Magnetofaba australis IT-1: one gene and its partner. The protein of the gene in region 2 interacts with the protein of the main gene of each other region in a pairwise test. Links are inferred from orthologs where the notes say so. Each region holds a gene or a part of one and is shown on either strand. Other genes may lie near its edges.

The links.
Region 1: the proteins of rplI (region 2) and lon interact in binary tests that used the Escherichia coli proteins (3 or more experiments, as listed by UniProt). The link is inferred for Magnetofaba australis IT-1 from one-to-one orthologs.

The regions. Positions count from the first base shown.
Region 1 is NZ_LVJN01000021.1:447,688-451,097, forward strand. Bases 167-3,259 are described here. They hold lon (endopeptidase La), read right to left. Parts: upstream 2,888-3,259; coding sequence 446-2,887; downstream 167-445. Other genes in these bases: clpX (ATP-dependent Clp protease ATP-binding subunit ClpX), read right to left, coding at 2,990-3,259. Outside these bases: MAIT1_RS20595 (IS3 family transposase), read left to right, coding at 1-54; more of clpX, read right to left, coding at 3,260-3,410.
Region 2 is NZ_LVJN01000020.1:1,470,317-1,473,601, reverse strand. What follows is about bases 98-3,065. They hold rplI (50S ribosomal protein L9), read right to left. Parts: upstream 1,824-3,065; coding sequence 1,371-1,823; downstream 98-1,370. Other genes in these bases: rpsR (30S ribosomal protein S18), read right to left, coding at 2,868-3,065; MAIT1_RS18700 (DUF2232 domain-containing protein), read right to left, coding at 1,867-2,811; MAIT1_RS18710 (FmdB family zinc ribbon protein), read right to left, coding at 1,088-1,318; MAIT1_RS18715 (potassium channel family protein), read right to left, coding at 98-764. Outside these bases: more of MAIT1_RS18715, read right to left, coding at 1-97; more of rpsR, read right to left, coding at 3,066-3,188; MAIT1_RS18690 (single-stranded DNA-binding protein), read right to left, coding at 3,220-3,285.

The DNA of each region.
Region 1 (3,410 bases), on a different replicon or contig from region 2:
CAAAAGCAGTCTTTTCAGCCATCCCAAAAAATGGCTGAAAAGGCGAACAGCTAACTGATATTTTGGTTTAGACGGTTGTCATGTTTCCGCTGAACCAGCACACTTGGTCAACCAGCTCAGTCTTGTTCACTATTCCGCCCTCCTGGAATGCGGTTGGATTTTCAAGTCGCATCCCCCTCGGGATTGCGCTTGTTCAGTCAGCTCTGGCGCACCCGCAAAAATACGGGCGATTTGTGCTTATATCGACTCTGACGCCCCTGTGTCAACCCACGTGGACGCGCGCAAATGCTGGGTTTGTCTTTTTTTTCGTGATTTTCACCCCGTCGCCAACCTGCGCAAAGAGCGTCGCAATAGGGTAAAACCCGGCTTTTAGACGCAAAACAGCCCGGAATCGCTGTTAAAGAGCAGGATTTACAGCGTTTCCGGGCTGATTTTGGTCATGTGCTCAGTGCGGCAGAGTGGGCGACTCATCGCCCAATTTCTTTTCCGCCGGAGTCGGCGGCGCCGCCGTCGTCTCTTCGTCGCCGTCGGCCAGGGGTCGGCTGGGCGACTGGGTCAGCGCCAGTTCCAACACCTGATCCATGTGGCTGACCGGATGAATCTCCAGATCCTTGAGCACGCTTTGAGCGACCTCTTTGAGGTCTTTGACGTTCTCTTCGGGGATCAGCACATGTTTGATGCCGCCGCGATGGGCCGCCAGCAGCTTCTCCTTGAGGCCGCCGATGATCAGCGCGCGGCCGCGCAGAGTGATCTCACCGGTCATGGCCACGTCTTTACGCACCGGAATGCCGGTCAGGGCGCTGCACAGGGTGGTGCACATGGCGATGCCCGCCGACGGGCCATCCTTGGGCGTGGCGCCCTCGGGCACGTGGATGTGGATATCGTTCTCCTGGAAGAAGTCGGCGCTGATGCCCCACTCCCGGGCGCGGGAGCGCGCATAGGTCAGCGCGGCCTGTGCCGACTCCTGCATCACGTCGCCCAACTTGCCGGTGATGGTGACCTTGCCTTTGCCCTCCAGGGTGATCGCCTCGATGGTGAGCAGCTCGCCGCCCACCTCAGTCCAGGCCAGACCGGTGGTCACCCCCACATGGTCATGCTCTTCGGCCAGACCGAAGCGGTATTTGCGCACGCCCAGATGTTTTTCCAGATTTTGCGCGGTGATCGCCACCTTTTTGCGCGCTTTCTCAGTAAGCAGGATGCGCGCGGCCTTACGGTTCAGACTGGCGATCTCGCGCTCCAGATTGCGCACGCCGGATTCGCGGGTGTAGTAGCGGATGATATCCAGCAGCGCCGAGCTGGAGAGGGAGAACTCCTTGGCGTCCAGACCGTGGTTCTCCATCTGCCGCGGAACCAGATAGCGGGTGGCGATGCGGGTCTTCTCCTCCTCGGTGTAACCGGCCAGACGGATCACCTCCATGCGGTCCAGCAGTGGCCGCGGGATGTTCAGACTGTTGGCGGTGGTGAGGAACAGCACATTGGAGAGGTCGTAATCGACCTCCATATAGTGATCGTTAAACGCGCTGTTCTGCTCCGGATCCAGCACCTCCAGCAGCGCCGACGAGGGGTCGCCGCGGTAGTCGTTGCCCACCTTGTCGATCTCGTCGAGCAGGAACAGCGGATTTTTCGTCCCCGCCTTCTTCATCGACTGAATGATCTTGCCCGGCATGGAGCCGATGTAGGTGCGGCGGTGGCCGCGAATTTCGGCTTCGTCGCGCACTCCGCCCAGGGAGATGCGCACATACTCGCGGCCGGTGGCGCGGGCGATGGATTTGGCCAGGGAGGTCTTACCCACCCCCGGAGGGCCCACCAGACACAGAATGGGGCCTTTGATCTTCTCCACCTTCTGCTGCACCGCCAGATGCTCGATGATGCGCTCCTTGACCTTCTGCAGGCCGTCGTGGTCCTCATCGAGGATGCGCTCGGCCTCTCGCAGGTCGTGCTTGAGTTCGCTGGCCTGGGCCCAGGGGATGGAGACCAGCCAGTCGATGTAGTTGCGCACCACCGTGGCTTCGGCGGACATGGGCGACATCTGCTTGAGCTTCTTAAGCTCGCTTTCGGCCTTTTTCTGGGCCTCTTCGGACATGCCGCACTCTTGGATCTTCTCCGCCAGTTCGGTCAATTCGTCCTTTTCGTCATCCTTTTCGCCCAGCTCCTTCTGGATCGCCTTCATCTGCTCGTTCAGATAGTAGTCGCGATGCGACTTCTCCATCTGACGCTTGACGCGGCCGCGAATGCGCTTCTCCACCTGGAAGACTTCGATCTCCTGCTCCAGGGAGACGTACAGACGCTCCAGCTGCTCGATGACCGAATCCACCTCCAGCAGGGCCTGTTTGTCAGCCACTTTCAGGGTCAGGTGGGAGGCGGCGGTGTCGGCCAGACGCGCGGGATCGTCGATGGACTGGAAGGTCATCAACACTTCCGGCGGCACCTTCTTGTTGAGCTTTGCGTAGGCCTCGAACTGGGTGATCACCGAGCGCATCAGCGCGCGCGCTTCGGCGTCGCTGTAGGGCGGGGCCACCATGGGTGAGGCTTCGGCTTCAAAGAAGGGCTCGGTCTGGGTGAAGCGGTCGATGCGCAGCCGCCGCATCCCCTCCACCAACACCTTGACGGTGCCGTCGGGGAGTTTCAGCAGTTGCAGAATGGAGCCCTCCACGCCCACTTCGTAGACATCTTCGGGGGTGGGGTTGTCGGTGGAGGCGTCCTTTTGCGACACCAGCAGGATGCGGCGATCCTCTTCGCGACCGGCGGTGACGGCGTCCAATGCCTGAATCGAACGCTCCCGACCGACGAACAGCGGCACGATCATGTGGGGAAACACCACAATGTCCCGCAAGGGCAACACCGGCATGCGGATGGCGTCGGCGAATTGGTCGATAAAGTGGCTCATAAGGGGGGGTCGCTCTCGCTGCCGCCAGCACGCGGCCTGGGCGCGCCATCATGGGCGCCCAGGCGACCGCCTGCGGCATAGGGGTTTGAAAGGGGTTGCGGCTTACGCCTTGGCTTCCATGGGTTCGTCGGCGTAGATCAACAGCGGCTCGGTCTGCTTCTCCACCACTTCGCGGTTGATCACCACCTCGCGCACGCTCTCCTTGCTGGGCACTTCGAACATCACGTCCAGCAGGGTGGTTTCGAGCAGGGCGCGCAGGCCGCGGGCGCCGGTTTTGCGCTCGATGGCCTTCTCCGCCAGCGCCTCCAGGGCGTTGTCGGTAAAGGTCAGGCGCACATTCTCCATCTCCAGCAGCTTTTGATACTGCTTGACCAGCGCGTTCTTGGGCTCGGTGAGGATTTTGATCAACGCCGCCTTGTCGAGTTCCTCCAGGGTGGCCACCACCGGCAGACGGCCGACGAATTCGGGGATCAGACCATATTGCAGCAGATCCTCCGGCTCCAGGTCGGCCAGCAGCTCGTTG
Region 2 (3,285 bases):
ACCTCACGAATGTCCAGATTGAGGAATTCGCCAAACGCCACTTTGTCCAGAAAGCTGCTGTGTTCCGGGTCTGGCGGATGCAACGCCATGGCGGAGATGCGTTGGCCGATCAGTTCATTGGGCAGAATCACCACGTCAGCGCCCACTTTGAGCATCTTGCCGCGCGCTTCATGGTGGGTGGCGATGGTGATGATGAGCAGCTCGTTGCCGGTCTCCTCCTCCATGATGCGCCCGGTCACCACGGCGGTGATGTTATCGGAGTCCTCATTGAAGGCGGTGATCAATCCGCGCGCCTCCTGCACATTGGCGCGCCGGTAGCTCTCGTTCAGGAAGGGGTTAAGGGGCAGGATCTGGTCGATCTGATCCTCATTGGCCTGGGCGATACGCTCAGGATCGTCATCCACCACCACATAGGGGATGCTCTGCTTATCGAGCATCATGATGGTCTCGCGGGCGATCTCGGTGTAACCCACGATGATGAAGTGCTGACGGAACTGCTTGACCTGATACTCCATGAGCGACTCCCGCAGTTTACCGATCAGATCCTCTTTGACGATGATGTTGATGGTCAGACCCAGAGCATAGGTCCACACCAACACGCCGCCCAGGATGAGCAGCACCACAAACAGTTTGCCGACATTGGAGATGGGGTGGGTCTCCTGATACCCCACCGTGGTCAGCGTGAACACCGTTTGGTAGACGGCGTCCAGAAAGGGGTAGCCGTCAATGGCCATGAAGCCAATGATGCCAATGGTGTTGACCATAATCAGCGCGATGATGGCGGGGCGGAAGCGTCCGACCAGATCGTAGAAATCATGGCGCTGCGTGTCGCGACGATCAGACAGAGCAGGCCTCCCCCTTCAGCGCGAAGGTTACTGAAAATTGGCGAATGAGGCCTGACGCCAAGGGCGCCGCGCCGCACTCTACAGCTTGCCCACAGCGGATTGAAAAATCAAGCAACGCGCGCCCCGGCGCAGAGGTTTGTAGCGCGCAGAGGCGCGCGTGGTGACCCTGGGCGCAAAAAAGCCGCCCTGAGCTCTGACGTTGACCAGAGTTCAGGGCGGCTTGAGTGTCCTGCGGATTCAGCTCAGGAGAGGCCGCACATTCCCGATGCGCAACCGCCGCCCGCACAAGGCGAGGGCGCTGGCGCATCGGATTGGCCCATTTTGGTGGAGCCGAGAATGCCGCCGGTGGAGAGGATCTTGCGCACTTGCTTGGAGTCGCACTGGGCGCAAGAGATCTCCGGAGTTTCGCTCATGCGGTGGTTGACTTCAAAAGTGTGGCCACAGCTGTCGCATTTGTAATCATACAAAGGCATCGATCATCTCCCCATGTGGATGGATTGAACGGCGTCGCCTTTGAAACGGCGCTTACTGCTTCACTTCACGCTCGACGATGACATCGAACTCACGCACCACGTCGGGGTGCAGACGGATGCGCACCGGGTGTTCGCCCAGGGTGCGGATCGGCTGCAACACGTCGATGAGGTTACGCGCCACGGTCACGTCCTGCTCTTTGAGGTAGGAGGCGATGTCGGCGTTGGTCACCGAGCCGAACAGCTTATCCATGGCTCCGGCGGGACGCGCCAGTTTCACTTCAATCTCGTCGAGCTTGGCGGCTAGCGCTTCGGCTTCGGCGAGGATTTTTGCCTGACGCGCTTCATAGTCAGCGCGATCGGCGTCAAAACGGGCCTGATTGGCCGCCGTGGCGGGCAGCGCCTTGCCTTGCGGGATCAGGAAGTTGCGGCCGAAGCCGGGACGCACGCTGACGGTCTGTCCCAGATCGCCCAGCTTGCCGATTTTTTCCAACAGGATCACTTGCATTGGATCTCTCCCAAAACGAAAGGGCGTCTACCCTTGAATTCATTCAGTCGTCATCTTTGAAGCGTTCACGAAAGTGAAACCAGGAGTCAAACACCCCCACCATCGTGATCGCGATATTGAACTCAACCCACCAGATCAGCGCGGCATAGAAGACGCCGCGCACCCAACCGCCCACTTGCCGCTTGGCAAACAGCGCCTCAGCGATGGCCACCCCCTGCGCCAGATAGGGCAGGATCCAGAAGAACACCAGATTCAACGCTGCAGCGCCGATGAAGGAGTCTCCCGGCAGGAAAGCCGCCGCCAATCCCAGCACAATGGCGGGCCACACCCAGTTGAACGGCATGGCGAACGCACGGAATGCTGAGAACTCCAGCGGAAACTGCGGCTCCCAACGCTTCATCAACAAAGCGCCCAGCCCCATGGTGACCAACTGGATCAGCAACCACCCCTGCACCACAATCAGGGGAAAGAAGCGCGCGATGATATCGAAGAACGCGCGCAGCTCAGCTTGCACATTGGCCAAATCCGTCGCTGCAACGCCTTTGGAGTTCTCCAAGGTTTGCAGGATGGAGGCCTCCTGGGTTTGCAGCGCCTGGCGCACCGCCGACTCGATCTCTGCGCCAAACAGGGGCGCAAACACCACCATGAGCAGCAGTGCGGCCAGAGCCAGCAGATAGCAGCCCGAGGCCAAGTGGAAAAAACGCCAGCCCCGGCGCATCAACCAAGCGCCAACCACAGGCGCGACGCCAATCAAAACCAGCGTTAACCCCAGAGCCTGCACATCGCTGGTCACCAGGGTTTGAGCGGTCACCCCCAACCCCAGCGCAATCAGCGCCGATTTTGCGTCGCCCTGTAATCCGGCCAAAAACACCGGCAAGCCAGCGATTCCCAACAGCGGAAAGAATGCTGCGGGCGCATACAGCGGCAGAACCAGACACAGCGCGGTAAGCAAACCGGCGCCATAAGGGTTGGCGGTGAGCCGTTTCATAGTCTGCTCGTCCCGAGACCAGCCAAAGGGACGCGCATCACGCCGAATCGGCGTGATCAGCCCACCAGGAAAGGCAGCAGAGCGATGTTGCGCGCCTGCTTGATGGCCACCGACAGCTTACGCTGGTGGGTGGCGCACACGCCGGTGATGCGGCTGGGCACCATCTTGCCCCGCTCAGTGATGAAGCGGGAGAGCATCTTGGGATCTTTGTAGTCGATGCGCAGGGTCTTGTCGGCGCAGAACGGGCACACTTTGCGACGACGGAAGAAGGGACGACGCGCGCCGCCGCCCATGGGGCGACCACCGGCGGGACGACCGCCGCGACCTTCGGGTTTGCCTTCACCACCGCGCGAGGGGCCGGAAGCTTGTTCGCTCATAGTTTACATCCTCTTGAATCTTCTTTCAGCGTCAGTCTGTTACGGACTGCGCCGAACTCGTTTGCGACTGCGCAGGCGGCAGAATCTCCAGCCGCCG